Agarilytica rhodophyticola: one gene and its partner. The protein of the gene in region 2 binds, or shares a complex with, the protein of the main gene of each other region. Links are inferred from orthologs where the notes say so. Each region holds a gene or a part of one and is shown on either strand. Other genes may lie near its edges.

Region 1 (3,323 bases), 4.0 Mb from region 2 along the record:
TTTGGCTTCGTAGATATAGTGATTCCTAACCTAAATTATGTAAATTCAAGTTTGGAAAGCGCACAAATATTAAAGCAAGCCAGCATCGCTCACGCAAGCTTGAAAAAAATTGATTTAATTGTAATAACACTAATAGTTAGCTACTTTTGTTTTATTTGTTTAAAGTTAATTCAATTAATGGCTATTTGGCAAAGATTGAAAAAATTAACCGGCTCTTCCATATTAATTGATGAGCTGTCTAGCAGTAGAGTTAAGGTTGCAATTTCCTCTCTAAACCATAGTCCTTTTGTATTTGGCGCAATCTCACCTTACATTGTACTGCCTAAATATTTTTCATCGCTAGAAAAAGATCAACAAAGTATTTTGATTCAACATGAACTAACACATATTGCAAACAAAGATCATATTGCAACTATTTTATGGAGAGTATTAAGTATACTTTTATGGATAAATCCATTTGTAAGAAAAATGGAATGGCAGTTTATAAGAGCTATGGAATATCGGTGTGATAAACTGACTATACATCGATTTAATATCAATAAGCACGATTATGCAAAGACATTACTAGTATCATTGAAAAGAAGTGCTCTACTCGATAACAAAAACCCAGTGGCTCAATTTAATTCCAGTGTGCTTTGTACTAATGACTATAAAGTTAGGCTTACAAACATTATTTGTCCGTCGAATAAAAGTCACTTTACTATAGCCTTAACGTTTTCTTTGATGATAATCGCTCTTTTTGGTATATATACGTTTTTAAAAACCCCCTCAACGACAGGTATTTTAATTTGGCGACACCCACTTGATAACCATACGGTAACTTCAACATTTAGTAGTATCAGCAAAATAAGACATTATAAACCACATCAAGGCGTTGATTATGTCGCTGAAAGAGGTAGTTCGGTGATGTCTGCTGCTGATGGCATTATAGTTATTGCAGATAACAAAACATTACATCCTAATTATGGGAATACCATATTAATTCAGCATAAAGGTGGCTATCAAACTTTATATTCACATTTAGATTCTATTGACACTAAAGTGGGTTCTTGGATTAGAGCTGGACAGGCTATTGGAATCATTGGTGATACGGGTAAAGCTACTGGAGTTCATCTTCACTTTGAAGTTATTAAAGACAATCAACGAGTTGATCCGAGTATATTGTTAAATAGACAAAGTTGATATGTCGATTATCAAGGGCGGTGTTTGCAATGAATTGTCATACCTTGACCATATGAGTTACCGCCAAATTAATAATCACTGGAGATTGGGGAACAAAGTGAGTTACCCAAAAATCAGGAATTGCGTCCTCTCCTAATAAAAACACATAGCCTTCTTCACTTTTAAATTGCTTCACCGCAACTTTCATGAACACCTACTCATAAACATTTAGCTTTGTTATAAAGTGGTATGTTAGATGTTATTCAGTTTTCAGCATTATTTTTCTAATAAAATTAAAAAAGCCGCTAAATAGCGGCTCTTAAGGTTATTTTTCAATGTTAATTACTTTAGCTAGAACGGAATATCATCATCAAAGCTATCCATCTCAGGAGCAGCTGGCGGGGTATTCTGTGCTCCACCACCATAGGGCTGTTGTTGCTGTGATGGTGGTTGTTGCGCTGGTGGTTGCTGATAAGGTTGTTGTGGTGCTTGCTGCTGATAGCCACCAGGCTGTTGTTGCATTCCCGGCTGACCACCCATGCCCTGCTGCGGCATACCTTGATTAGCACCGCCATAACTGCCGCCAGACATGTTGTCACCACGGGAGTCGAGCATTTGCATCTCACTGGCAACAATTTCTGTGGTATAGCGGTCTTGCCCGTCTTGTCCCTGCCATTTGCGGGTTTGCAAGCGGCCTTCAACATAGACTTTACTGCCTTTGCGTAAGTATTCACCGGCCACTTCCGCTAGGCGGTTGAAGAACACCACTCGGTGCCATTCAGTACGATCCTGCATTTGCCCGGTCTGCTTATCTTTCCAAGAATCTGATGTCGCAATGCTTAGATTAGTAATTGCCGCGCCTCCTGCGCTATAACGTGTCTCTGGGTCTTGCCCACAGTTGCCGACTAATATGACTTTATTAACACCTCTGGCCACGATTTTCTTCCTCTTTACGTATTAATTTGTTTTACATTGATTTTTGTCAGCTCAAGAGCTAACAAGTGCACTTCCATGCTGCGAACTATTGCTTCGACTTTAGCATATTTTGGGCCCTGTTAACACTTACAGTATACAGCTGCAAGATGGAATCGCCTCCCTGCAAAGCGCACAGCGAAGGTACTCTAACACTATTATTTTGCATCTAAGCCGGCCAATTCATTTAGAGCCTGTTCATCTAACTTGGCTTTATCTACTTTCAAATATAAAAGTGACTCTTCGATCACATGGAATGCCTCTTCCACTCCACTGATTTGAGATATCTTTTTCACTCTCTCATCATCGGCGATACTGACACATAAACTAGTAAGATGCTTGGGGGGTAACATGGATATAGCCACGATAAACCATAGAAGCGCTAAGACAGCGCAAAAAGCAAACACCATGGCCACGGAATAATGTTGTAGTATCCAACCACCAACTAAACCTCCGCTAAAAGCTCCGAGAAACTGGCTAGTGGAATAAATTCCCATGGCCGTACCTTTTGTGCCCGCTGGTGCAATTTTGCTTACTAGCGAAGGCAGAATGGATTCCAACAAATTAAAAGCCACGAAAAATACAAAAACAATGAAAACCACCCCAACAAAGGATTGGTGCTGTAACATTAAAAGCAAACAGCTGACACTCAAGGTCAATACTGCGGCCAAAAAAACCGGCTTAATTTTGCGCTTCTTCTCAGCCACAATCATCAGTGGCAACATCGCGATAAAAGCAAGCAATAGGATCGGCAAGTAAAACTGCCAATGACTTTCCTTAGGTAAAGATAATGTTGACTCCAAGACACCCGGAATACATACAAAGCTCACCATTAAAATACAATGTAACGAAAATATACCCAGGTTTAATCGCAGCAGCTGACCATTCTGAACACTTTGCTTGAACAGCTCAGGTGTTGCGGCAACGTCTCGATGAGCCCCTTTACTTGTCGGCGTGGGCACAAGAAAAAATACGATAGCAATGCCAATGCAAGATAATATTGCAGACAAAGCAAATACTCCCGATAAGCCCTTAATAGCGGCTAATGCCGGGCCGAGAATCATGGCCAAAGAAAACGATAGACCAATAGAGGCCCCTATCGCCGCCATCGCCTTTGTGCGGTTTTCTTCAGAAGTAAGATCCGCCACCATCGCCATAATAGCACTCGCGATAGCACCACTCCCTTGTAA
Region 2 (3,329 bases):
TTGGGTTCACAATATTGGGTATAGATAGCTTGATTAAGCCGAAAGCGCCCGCGATATAAATCAGCTTCATCGCTCGATTCAAAACGCTCTTCCTGTATGCGTGTTGAGTAGACAATATCCACATGCCCAATGCTGTTGGTTAAATCTGACGAAACAAGAACCTGGTGCCCAGCCTGACGCAGGTGCTCCACATGTTCTTCAGGCATTTGCAAGGCATCGGGGGAAACTAAAATAACTTGCAAGTCTTTAAATAAACTCAACAGGCGAATTAATGAGTGCACCGTGCGACCATATTTTAAGTCACCGATCATCGCAATTCGCAAACCATCTAAAGAACGCCCTTTATCGCGAACCTCTTTACGAATTGTATATAAATCCAACAGCGCTTGGCTGGGATGTTCATTGGCACCATCACCCCCATTGATCACTGGGACACGACTAGCGCCAGCGAACTCAGCCACAGAACCTGACTCAGGATGACGCATGCAAATAATATCGCTATAGCCGGATAAAACCCGCGCAGTGTCATAAAGGGATTCCCCCTTGGTGATTGCTGAGCTTTTAAACCCTGTGGTTTCGCGCACCTCGCCACCGAGCAGGTTAAAAGCACAACCAAAGCTGACTCGAGTTCGGGTGGACGGTTCAAAAAACATATTGCCAAGAATAGCGCCTTCTAACACCCTGGTGACTTTGCGCCGCAAAGCATAGGGTTCCATAATATCGGCAACCGAAAAAATTTGTTCAATATCTGCGCGTTCAAATTGATCGACAGAAAGGATATGTGCACCAGCAAATTTCAAAGTCAGTTACCCCTATGTGAACAAGCCCTATAAAATTTGGCGCATATTCTACGCTTATGCAAGTCGTCTAGAAAGAAAAATATCCTTTAAGTTTAGGCCATGTGAGCCATAGCATATTGCTCTAATGCATATAAAATATTTTGCTTTTCATCATCATCCTTATAGTACTGCTTCAGCTCAGCAACATGCGTTGAAAATTGTTCATGACTAAGCATATTGTCTGCGCCAAAGGCTCGCCGTTGTGCTACGAACTCGCGCCATTCTTCTTGTTCGTGAGGTGCTAGAGAATTGGGGAAATTTCGCGCTTTGTAGCGCAGAATCATGTCATTTAAGCGAGGATCTTCAAAGATGACATTGGTCGTAGCAAACTCCTGCTCCGTCATGGCTCTAAGCTCAGCCATTAGACGCTTGTCGTTGTTGGGAATAAAACCATCATAAAGCTGGCATTCAGGATCACTAGAAGGAGCAAAAGTATCTAGTTGATACATTTGCTTAAGTTTGTTGCCAACATCCATTTTTTTAAGTGTCTGCCAATGTTTTTCACATTGCGCTTTATCAATACCATGTTTATCTGCTGTTTTTTGATCGAGCAGTTTAGTTGTCCCTAAAATAGGACATTTATTTAAATGAACGAGTTTAATAGGTAAGCGCTGTTCTCCCTCTGGCAAATCTTCTTGTGCAACAAAGACTCGCTCATGAATCTCTTCCGGGCTCAAATAGCCAAGTGGCTTAGGATCAACAGCAAGGTCGAAAACTATTACCGCATTTTTATTCACTGGATGCATTGCGAGTGGGGCAATAAGTCCAGCGCACCCTCTTGTAGACGGGAATTTAGAGGAGATGTGTAATAAGGGTTTACAATTGGCAATATCAATAAAGCCGGCGGCAGCATGTTTGTTTTTATTTTTCAAAACGTAGTCGTAAAGTGCTGGCTTTTTTTCTTTAATCAATTTAGCAAGATTGATCGTTGCTTCAACATCAGAGTAGGCGTCGTGGGCTGATTCGTGACTGATGCCATTAGCGATACATAAGTTTTCAAGTTTGAAGCTGGGTTTATCATCCACTATCGGCCACTCGATACCTTCTGGCCTTAGTGCATAAACCAAACGCACCATATCGATAATATCCCAGCGTGAATTACCAAAATTCCACTCACGTTCGTAAGGATCATAAAAATTGCGATACAGAGTGTAACGAGTCACTTCATCATCAAAACGCAAGGTGTTATAGCCGACCCCACAGGTTTTAGGCTGCGCTAACTGTTGATGGATCTTGGCAATAAACTCCCGCTCGCTCAAGCCTTCGGCCAAAGCTTTTTGAGGCGTTATGCCTGTGATCAGGCACGCTTCTGGGTGGGGCCAGATATCTTCGGGAGGACGGCAATAAACTACCAAAGGATCGTCGATAATATTTAAATCTTCATCAGTGCGAACGCCAGCGAACTGGCTAGGCCGGTCAATGGCAGGATTAGCGCCCCAGGTTTCATAATCGTGCCAATAAAAAGTATTCATTCTTTTATTAATTTTCTCTCAAGCTTGACCCCATCATACTAACGGGATATTTGAAAAGAATACATGTCTATATAGCTGAAGCATTATAAATTGACGTAGCTAATTGACTTGTTAAGCATTTTTAGAACCTCGCGCTCGATAATACATAGCACCTTTAATAATCGAATACATTACCGCTAAAAACGTAACAATCTTGATATTGCCAATAAAATCATACTTAGAATATTTGGGGGCATCATACCAAGCAGAATCACTATAGAAAATATATGGAAAAACAATTTCCATAACGCCGTCAACTGGAATCTCAAGGCCACCCCAAAAGCACTGACACAATATTATCGAAGCGTACCATAGCCAAACGAGAGCAAAAGATTTATGTATAACTTTGATCATAATAATGCTTAATGCCGCCATAATTTGGCGCCTGAAGCGCAGCGTAAGGCGGTCAAATTGATGACTTTGTTATCTCTACTCACTCTCAGTTACTGTAATTTCTAGTGAAGTAAAGACTGATGCTCCAGATAATATATTCTTCGTTGCTTCTAGGTAATTACCTTCTTCAAGCTCAAGAGCACCAATAAGTACACTAGCAAATTTGTAGTCTTGAGCTTTGGCACGACGAAACCATGATAAAGCTCTATCCTTATCACTTTTCTCTAAAGCAAGCATACCTATGAAGCATTGCGCATATGGTTGGTCAGCCTCAGCTGCCTGCAATATAAGCTTCTTGCCCTTTTCGACATCCTGTTCTGATACTATGCCGAAGTAATAATCCATTCCAACCCTCAAGTCAGCTTCGGGAACTCCCTTGCCATAAGCTTGATGATACAGTTTAAAAGCGATTTCTTTATTCTTATCTGTGCCACGACCATGTAAATATGCTTGACCCAGCATGTAAAGGACTAATGGCTCTTTTGAAACAGCGGCTTTTTTATACCAATAGAAACTCTTCTTGTAATCAATGTCGGCCCCCAAACCATGAAGGTACATCCACCCGAGATTGTTCTGGGCTCGTATA

The links.
Region 1: the proteins of sbcB (region 2) and ssb are in contact, whole or in part, in a crystal structure (PDB 3C94), measured with the Escherichia coli proteins. The link is inferred for Agarilytica rhodophyticola from one-to-one orthologs.

Annotation. Positions count from the first base shown.
Region 1 is NZ_CP020038.1:5,139,491-5,142,813, forward strand. The notes cover bases 307-3,297. They hold ssb (single-stranded DNA-binding protein), read right to left. Parts: upstream 2,101-3,297; coding sequence 1,513-2,100; downstream 307-1,512. Other genes in these bases: BVC89_RS21350 (M23/M56 family metallopeptidase), read left to right, coding at 307-1,182; BVC89_RS29925 (hypothetical protein), read right to left, coding at 1,220-1,369; BVC89_RS21360 (MFS transporter), read right to left, coding at 2,292-3,297. Also shown: more of BVC89_RS21350, read left to right, coding at 1-306; more of BVC89_RS21360, read right to left, coding at 3,298-3,323. UniProt on the Escherichia coli protein: Plays an important role in DNA replication, recombination and repair. Binds to ssDNA and to an array of partner proteins to recruit them to their sites of action during DNA metabolism. Acts as a sliding platform that migrates on DNA via reptation.
Region 2 is NZ_CP020038.1:1,162,110-1,165,438, reverse strand. What follows is about bases 103-3,099. They hold sbcB (exodeoxyribonuclease I), read right to left. Parts: upstream 2,312-3,099; coding sequence 893-2,311; downstream 103-892. Other genes in these bases: BVC89_RS04920 (tetratricopeptide repeat protein), read right to left, coding at 2,780-3,099; BVC89_RS04925 (hypothetical protein), read right to left, coding at 2,423-2,725; BVC89_RS04935 (aspartate carbamoyltransferase), read right to left, coding at 103-800. Outside these bases: more of BVC89_RS04935, read right to left, coding at 1-102; more of BVC89_RS04920, read right to left, coding at 3,100-3,329. UniProt on the Escherichia coli protein: Degrades single-stranded DNA (ssDNA) in a highly processive manner.